DNA from 2 places in the Rhizobium sp. CC1099 genome. Region 2 is predicted to be linked to the other one. Evidence: riboswitches for the same ligand, from Rfam matches in the RefSeq annotation. Region 2 holds a riboswitch; the other holds the start of a gene.

Region 1 (4,414 bases), on a different replicon from region 2:
ATCTCATCCTGGCCGTTGAAGGCGACGAATTCCGGCTCCGGGTCCTCCGGCGCGACGGCCGAGAGGCCGGTCAGCGCAACGTGCTTGATCGTGCTGCAATCGACCGTTCCGTCCTTGACCTGGAAGATAGCGAGATCGCCTGCCGGCATCTGCGGGATCTTGCCGTCGTTGACGTCTTCGTCGCGCTCGTTTTCGATGGCGATGGTGCCGAGCGTCTTGTCCTTGTTGAGCGCAATCGAATCCGGCTGACCGCCGAGATCGCAGGTGTTCTCGATCTTTTTGGTGGCAACGTCGACGATTGCCAGATGGCCGGAAGGCTTCTGCTTACTCTCGCCGGTGTTGACGGCAACGAGCGCCTTGCCGGCTGCCGACGTAACGGATGTCGGCTCGCCGTCCATCATCAGCGCGCCGACGGCCTTCGGGGCCTTGGCATCGATGATGTCGACGAAGCCGATCGCGCCGAGCGGGCTGTCGCTGTAAATCAGCGTCCTGCCGTCATCGGTGGCGGTGATGATTTCGGCGGAGGTCGTGGAAAGCTTGTCCTTGCCGGCGGGCAGGTTTGCGGCAACCGGGAAGGACGCAATACGATTGAAAACAGGCTCCGCAGCGGCCGGGAAAGCAACGGACGTGAGAAGCACGGCAGCCAGTGTTGCCTTGCGCGATGAAATGGTCATGAAATCCCCCATGTGTCGAATATCGAAACGGGGAATTTTTGAGGGACGCTGATGACAGACACATGACAGCCGGCGCGTTTTGCACCGCCCTGTCTATGCGGCCGTCTGCTCGCGGCGCAGTTCGTTGCGCATGATGAAGAGGGAGGCGCAAAAGATCCATGCCGCTCCGAGCCAGAGGTAACCGGTAGGCGCATAGCCGGAGACGAGCCAACCCGCTAAGACGTTGAGCGGCAGCTTGAGATCGTCGAAGGGCTGCACATAGGCAGCGTCGGCCGCTGTATAGGCAAGTGTGAGAAAATATTGCGCGAGCACGGTCAGCAGGCCGGCGAGTACGAAAAGCCCCAGCGTGACGCCCGCCGGAACCTCGAAGCCGGCCGCCAGCGCAAGCCCGCCATTGATGGGCGTCAGAAGCACCAGCAGCCAGACCGTGATGGTTTCGGGCCGCTCGATGCCCGTCAGATTCTTGGTGATCAGCGAGGAAGCGCCCCAGAGCAGCGCCGAGAGGATCGGAAGCAGGGCCGCCCAAGTGAAACTGACCGACCAGGGCTGCAAGATGATCATCGCACCGGCAAAGCCGGCGATCGTTGCCGTCCAACGGGCCGGACCAACGCGTTCCCTGAGCAAGAGTCGCGCACCGAGAATGATGAAAAACGGCGATGTCATCACCAGCGCGATCGCCTGCCAGATCGGCACGGAGGCGAGCCCCGTGACCCAGGCTTCGACGCCAAGCGCCGCACAGGCGACGCGCACGACATGGCGCCAAGGATAATTGGTGCGCATCGCCGAGAAGCCGGCTCGGTAGAGGAACGGCAGCGAGAAGACGAGCGCGAAGGCATATTGCCAGAAGGCAATGGACGCGGCCGGGAAGGCAAGCTTCATCGCCGCCCATTGCGTGACGACGTTGAGGATCGAGAAGGCCACGCCGGCCAGCACCATCCAGGCGGCACCTGCCATGGCACGCGACGTGGAAATAGTGAGGGAAGTCTGATTCATGTCATTCATCCAAGATAAAAAGGACCAACACAAATCAGGACGCATGAGCGCAACAACACCGCCGGGCAGTTCCCTGCCCTTCGTGCATGCGATCATTCTCTTTCATCCGGACTATGACCGTCGGCTCCGGCATCGCACCGGATCTGCTGACCCCTCCCCGCCCATCGGCGCGCGGAAGGCGCTCGCGGGCTCGGGCCGAGGCCCTTACCGCCGGTGGGGACTTTCACCCCGCCCTGAGAACAGAAAAGCCGTAGATAAAACTTGAAAAGCCCGCAAGACCTGCGGAAAGTGGAAAAGGGTCCGGCTTTCGCCGAACCCCTCCAAACCTGGGCTGCCAGTCTCGTTATCCGGCGGCCAGAAATCTCATTAGCCGTTAACGGCATCCTTCAGGCCCTTGCCGGGCGTGAACTTCGGCACGTTGCGAGCCGGAATATTGACTTCGGCGCCGGTGGACGGATTGCGGCCCTTGGTGGCAGCGCGATGAGAAACGGTGAAGCTGCCGAAGCCGGCGAGACGGATGTCGCCCTTCTTCTTCAGTTCAGCCTGGACAACGTCGAAAACAGCGTCGACAGCAGAAGCAGCGTCAGCCTTGGTGAGGCCAGCCTTTTCGGCAACTGCGGACACGAGTTCATTCTTGTTCATGTTTCCACCCCTTTCAATGGTTCGAAACGACTCAAATCTGTAAGCCAGGCACAGAATAAGTTTCATCAGGCCCGCCGCAACCCAAAAGCCCTGCAAATCAAGGAAAAGCAAGCGGCTCTGTGACGTTTTCACAAAAAAGGCTGGCGTTTTAAGCCAGCCTTTTCCGAGTTTTGCAGCATTTTGACATAAATGTGGCAGGCAGCGCTCAGTGAGCGATGGCTGCACCTGTCTCATCGAGGCCCTCGACCGTCGCGATGACCGGCGTTTCAACCGTTCCATCCCATTCGATCGGTTCAGGCCTGCGAACCAGCGCATGCCTGATCACCTCGCCCATGCGGGATACCGGGATGATCTCCATGTTGTTCTTCACGTTGTCCGGAATCTCCGCCAGATCCTTGGCATTTTCTTCCGGGATCAGCACCTTCTTGATGCCGCCGCGAAGCGCTGCGAGCAGCTTTTCCTTCAGGCCGCCGATCGGCAGAACGCGGCCGCGAAGGGTGATCTCGCCGGTCATGGCGACATCCTTGTTGACCGGAATGCCGGTCATGATCGAGACGATCGCGGTTGCCATGGCGACACCGGCCGACGGGCCATCCTTCGGCGTCGCGCCTTCCGGCACGTGCACGTGGATGTCGCTCTTGTCAAAGCGCGGCGGCTCGATGCCGAAATCGACAGCGCGCGAGCGAACGTACGAGGCCGCAGCGGAGATCGACTCCTTCATGACTTCCTTCAGGTTGCCAGTGACCGTCATGCGGCCCTTGCCCGGCATCATCACGCCTTCGATCGTCAACAGCTCGCCGCCGACTTCGGTCCAGGCAAGACCGGTGACCACGCCGACCTGATCCTCGCGCTCGGCTTCGCCGTGGCGGAAGCGCGGAACGCCCAGATAGTCGTCGATGTTGGCAGCCGTGACGGCGACCGACTTCGACTTGCCCTTGATGATCTCGGTCACCGCCTTGCGGGCGAGCTTCATAAGTTCGCGTTCGAAGTTACGCACCCCTGCTTCGCGGGTGTATTGCTGGCTGATCGCCATCAGGGCATCGTCGCTGACCGAAAATTCCTCCGGCTGCAACGCATGTTCCTTGATGGCCTTCGGCAGCAGGTGCCGCTTGGCGATTTCTCGCTTTTCGTCTTCGGTATAGCCGGCGATACGGATGATCTCCATGCGGTCCATCAAAGGTGCCGGAATGTTCAGCGTATTCGCCGTCGTGATGAACATCACGTCCGACAGGTCGTATTCGACTTCCAGGTAGTGATCCATGAAGGTCGAGTTCTGGGCCGGGTCGAGCACTTCGAGCAGGGCCGAGGACGGATCGCCGCGGAAATCCATGCCCATCTTGTCGATCTCGTCGAGCAGGAAGAGCGGATTGGACTTTTTCGCCTTCTTCATCGACTGGATGACCTTGCCGGGCATCGAGCCGATATAGGTGCGGCGGTGACCGCGGATTTCGGCTTCGTCGCGAACGCCGCCGAGCGCCATGCGGACATACTCACGGCCGGTCGCCTTGGCAATCGACTGCGCAAGCGAGGTCTTGCCGACGCCCGGAGGGCCGACGAGGCACAAGATCGGCCCCTTGAGCTTGGCTGCGCGCGCCTGCACGGCGAGATACTCGACGATCCGCTCCTTGACCTTGTCCAGGCCGAAGTGATCGGCTTCGAGGATCTGTTCTGCGTGGTTGAGGTCCGACTTGATCTTCGATTTCTTGCCCCACGGAATGCCGAGCAGCCAGTCGAGATAGTTGCGGACGACGGTTGCTTCGGCAGACATCGGGCTCATCTGGCGCAGCTTCTTCAGCTCCGCGTCGGCCTTCTCGCGCGCTTCCTTGGAAAGCTTGGTCTTGGAGATGCGCTCTTCCAGTTCGGCCATCTCGTCGCGGCCCTCCTCGCCGTCTCCGAGCTCCTTCTGGATCGCCTTCATCTGCTCATTCAGGTAGTATTCGCGCTGGGTCTTCTCCATCTGGCGCTTGACGCGCGAGCGGATGCGCTTTTCGACCTGCAGGACCGAAATCTCGCCTTCCATGAAGCCGAGCGCCTTTTCGAGGCGAGCCTTGACGCTGGTGGTTTCCAGCATCTCCTGCTTTTCGGTAATCTTGATCGACAGGTGC
Region 2 (4,414 bases):
CGCATGCAGGTTGTTTGCAGGCCTGCCTGACGTTGAGGTCATTCGCTCTGAATAAATAAGGAGCACCTTCTTCCGTTGAAGAAAATTCCGCCCGACCTAGCATTTAGTCTCAGGAATGGGAGATCAATCATGCTGCAAAGACTGGTGCGGGAACCCGATTTTGCCGTGCTCTCGCGGGCTGTCGGTGAATGGTATCACTATTATCAGGTCGCTCCTGATGAGAAGACAACGGATTTCTTATGTGCTGCTGCCCTTGCATTCTTTAATGACGGTTATCGCACCTCAGACGACATCGCGACACTGCTCATCGGCACCCACATCGGAGAGGTGGCAACACGCGTGAACGCGCGGTCTTCGTCGGCGATTCACTAGCGCCTCGCCGGCTGCTGCCTCGGCACCGAAATGATGTGAGTGGGAACTGTCGAGGTTCTGTCGGTAGCGGATCTCGATCAAGGTGCTCTGCCTGATATCTACGCCGCGTGTTCATTGCGGCTGATCCGGCAAATGCGGCCCGCTTGCCAGTCGGAGCGTATTTTAGCATCTTCGAAAGATTTCATTTGCTTTGCTTCCGGGGGCAGCGCATGGTTCCCGCCTCCAGCAGTCATCATCACGGGCGCTGCTGTTTGAGGGCTGCCTTGCCCTTGCCCCGACCGAAAGGAGGGCCTTATGTCTTCCGAATTTTCTACGAAATATCTGACGAGCCAAGACCTCGGCATGCTGCAGCAGGTGCTGAGTGATGCCGGCTATACAGACGATATTCTTATCGAACCGCCTCGACCTTTCAATGCAGCAGCCAAGCTGATGGTCCGCCTCTTTCAACAGGGAATGACGGATCCCACCGACCTCGCCAATGAACTTGATCGGCAATTCGGGAAGTCTCGGAAAATGGAGACGGCTTTTGCAGGTTCACCGCTTCATCGCTTCGCGATCCAAGGTCTTCCGACGGAGCTCCGTTCTATTGTTCATTAACGCCCTGCTCAAAGGCGAGGCTCGATCATGCGGCGGCAGAACTAGCGAACGCTTTGATAGACGAGGAAGTGGACGATGTTTGAAGGCAGCAGAAGGGAACTGGACGACTGGCAAGCCGAAAACATGGGCGCGCTAGCGCCAAAAACTGGAAAGTTACTGGGTGACAATCCGTATGATCCCCAAACGGATCCGGTTCGCTACAGGCTCTGGAGAGAGGCGTATTTTAAGGCCCAGAATGAGATCGACGGCTTTAAGCAGGACCCCGCATTGCTCCGAAGCCTGCGCTCCTGAAATCCAACTTTGATGATGCCGGCGCTGATCGCCATCGCGATCTTTCCGCTGATCACTGGCACAAGGAAGCTCAGAAGGACCGTCGAGCCGCCGGAGACATAATGTTGTTCGACTGAGGAGGAGCAATGTCGCTTAAAATGCGCCCGAACATGCCGCCGTTCGTCACCAATGAGAACGGCCACATCCCAATGACCGACATCGCGGCGAACTGGCTCGTGATCGTGACGCGCGAGGCTTTGGAGAGAGTAGCGTCGCCGCCCGACGCGTCGCTGGAGCGCCTGCTGGCATATGCCGACACCTTCGGCGAGGTCGCCACATATAAATTGGAGCATGGCCGCGCGGGCGAAGAGGAAACCATCTGGGTTCAAAGCGCGGATGTTGTCGAATGGCGAGGCACACAATCTATGTAGGTTCCTTCGACTATGCGGGCCGCAGCCACGGGGTCGCCCGCCTTTCGATGCGCCGATACCGCTCGTATCGTTCATCGGAAGGTCGCGAGCGCCGGACCAGATTCGAGCGGCCACGGGAGGAAGACCGCTCAAACCTAAAAGAAGACGGGCAACCGGATTTCAGGCTGCCTTAACGGGAACACTCGCTGCCCTGTAGGCGATCAAGTCTTCGATGGTGATCAGATGGAGGCCATGCCGTTCAGAAAACCGTTCGAGTTCGGGAAGGCGTGCCATCGTGCCATCGTCGTTGGCCACCTCGCAAATCACCCCGGACGGGGACAGACCGGCAAGCTTGGCGAGATCCACCGCTGCTTCGGTGTGGCCAGGGCGGGAAAGAACGCCGTTCGGGTGGGCTCGGAGCGGAAAGATATGACCTGGCCGGGCAAAATCCTCGGGGCGAGAGCCTGTTCTGACGAGTGCTTGAACGGTGGCAGCCCTGTCGGCGGCCGATATCCCAGTCGTCGTTTCGGGAATGTAGTCCACGGAGACGGTGAAGGCAGTCTTCAGCACCTCGGTGTTGCGTGGAACCATCAAAGGAATATCGAGCTCGTCGAGCCTGTCGCCTTCCATCGCAACGCAGATAAGGCCACGGGCGTGGTTCATCATGAACGCGATCGCTTGCGGAGTGACGGCCTCCGACGCGATCACGAGATCGCCTTCGTTTTCCCGGTCACGGTCATCGACAACGACGACGATCTCGCCCCGCGCAATAGCGGCGACCGCATCGTCGATTTTGGAAATTGCCATTTTCTTGCCTTTCAAGGGTTAGCCGTTGTGAGCGGCGTGCATGGCCTGTCAAAGCCACCATTTTCCCTTGGGCGAACAAGCATAGGAAACGCCGCGCTTGAGGCGGCGTCCGCTGCATTGCTCTCTTCCATCCGGACTATAACCGTCGGCTCCGGCATCTCACCGGATCTGCTGACCCTCCGCATCCACGAAGGCGCTCGCGGGCTCCGAGTTGCCTCGATACCGCCGGTGGGGAATTGCACCCCGCCCTGAGAACGCGTGTAACATAGAGGATCGATGCCGTGTTCTGCAAGAGGCTGCCGGCCGCCGGCCCATCGAGAATCTGTTTTTCGCGGTGAACGCACCGTTCCTCAATGTCGAATAAAGCTACGACATGATCAGGCCGCCATCGACGTTGATCGTCTGGCCGGTGATGTAGGCAGCATCGTCGCTGGCAAGGAAGGTGACGAGACCGGCGACATCCTCGCCAGATCCTGCCCGCTTCATGGGAATCCCTTCGACCCACTCTTTCATGAGTTCTCCGGGGCCGTAGTTGCCGAGGAGTTTTCCCCAGGCCTGATCGTTATAGGCCCACATGTCCGTTTCGATGATACCGGGGCAGAAGGCATTCACGGTGATGTTTTCGGTCGCGACTTCCTTGGCAAGGCTCTGGGTGATCCCGACGACGCCCATTTTTGAAGCGGCGTAGTGTGGTGTGTAGATGAACCCGTCGCGGGCTTGGCCAGAGGCGGTGTTGATGATGCGGCCGCCGCGTCCCAGCTTGCGCATGCGCAGAATTGCTTCCTGCGCGCACAAGAAGACGCCCTTGGTGTTGACGGCCATGACCCTGTCCCACTCGCCTTCCGTCATGTCTTCGATGCGGGCGATGGTGATGACGCCGGCGTTCTGGATCGACACGTCGACAGTGCCGTAAGCTTTCTCCGCCGCGTCATAGAGAGCCTTCACGCTGGCTTTGTCGGTGACGTCTCCGACGAAGGAGATAGCATTGCCGGCATCGGTTTTGATTTGCTCGGCGACTGCGTGGACCGACTCTTCGTTTGCTGAGACCACGAGATTGGCGCCTTCTCTCGCAAACCGCTTGGCGATCGCTGCGCCGATCCCGCGGCTGGCTCCCGTGATGACGACGGTCTTGTTTTCGAAGCGTTTCATTCTCTCTTCCTTTCCCGTTGCCAGGCGATATCGGTCGTCGGCCACAGAGCCGGCAGTTCCTGTTGCGTCATGCTGCCTTCAAGCGGCTGCAGAAATGATCTCGGCCTTGTGAGCGACAGTGGCCCCTCTGGCTATGGCGTCAATGTCGTCGTGGAACGCGCGACGGTAATCGCGGTCGAACCCTTCGAGCGCTTCGCGGGGTTCTCGATCGGCGTGAAGGGCGAGCGGGCGACGATGTCGCACGCCGCCTCGCTCGTAAGTCCCTTCAGCGCCTCGATCTCGGCCAGGGAGGAAGCGAGACCGTGTATTTTCCAGCTGCCGGCAATCAGCTTTCGCATGGCATCACCAGCAGCAGAAACCGCCGTCGACAAGCAGATCGACGCCTGTCACGAAACTTGCCGCATTCGACAGCAGGAACACGGCCGGACCGACCATTTCGTCGACCGTTGCCATGCGCTGCATCGGCGTCTGCTCTTCGAAGAGCTTGGTCTGATCGACCATCTCGGGACGCGTGTTCATCGGCGTCGCCGTGTATCCGGGCGAGATCGTGTTGACGCGGATTCCACGGCCGACCCATTCCATCGCCATGGACTTCGACATATGGATCACGCCGGCCTTGGAAGCGTTATAGTGCGCCTGGCTCAGTCCCCGGTTGACGATCACGCCGGACATGGACGCGATATTGACGATGGATCCGCGTCCGTTCTTCAACATGGCGCGGGCCTCGGCCTGGCAAGAAAGGAAGACCCCTTTCAGGTTGATGTCCATCAACGTCTGGTACTGATCCTCTTCCATCTCTTCCGCCGGGT

The links. A riboswitch is a leader RNA that binds a small molecule or an ion and turns the genes downstream of it on or off. The one in region 2 is predicted to bind FMN.
Region 1: linked by a shared signal. The riboswitch ahead of QA644_RS05480 (DMT family transporter) and the one ahead of ribB (3,4-dihydroxy-2-butanone-4-phosphate synthase) in region 2 are both predicted to bind FMN.

What each region holds. Positions count from the first base shown of each region.
Region 1 is NZ_CP121641.1:1,091,044-1,095,457, reverse strand. Features, by position in the region: gene QA644_RS05485 (esterase-like activity of phytase family protein) at 1-686, opposite strand, end outside; gene QA644_RS05480 (DMT family transporter) at 768-1,667, opposite strand; FMN riboswitch at 1,758-1,912, opposite strand; gene hupB (DNA-binding protein HupB) at 2,034-2,309, opposite strand; gene lon (endopeptidase La) at 2,515-4,414, opposite strand, start outside.
Region 2 is NZ_CP121642.1:1,930,492-1,934,905, reverse strand. Features, by position in the region: gene QA644_RS30530 (hypothetical protein) at 130-372, shown strand; gene QA644_RS30525 (hypothetical protein) at 667-969, shown strand; gene QA644_RS30520 (hypothetical protein) at 1,045-1,260, shown strand; gene QA644_RS30515 (hypothetical protein) at 1,386-1,670, shown strand; gene ribB (3,4-dihydroxy-2-butanone-4-phosphate synthase) at 1,830-2,456, opposite strand; FMN riboswitch at 2,572-2,716, opposite strand; gene QA644_RS30505 (glucose 1-dehydrogenase) at 2,823-3,605, opposite strand; gene QA644_RS30500 (hypothetical protein) at 3,737-3,943, opposite strand; gene QA644_RS30495 (SDR family oxidoreductase) at 3,948-4,414, opposite strand, start outside.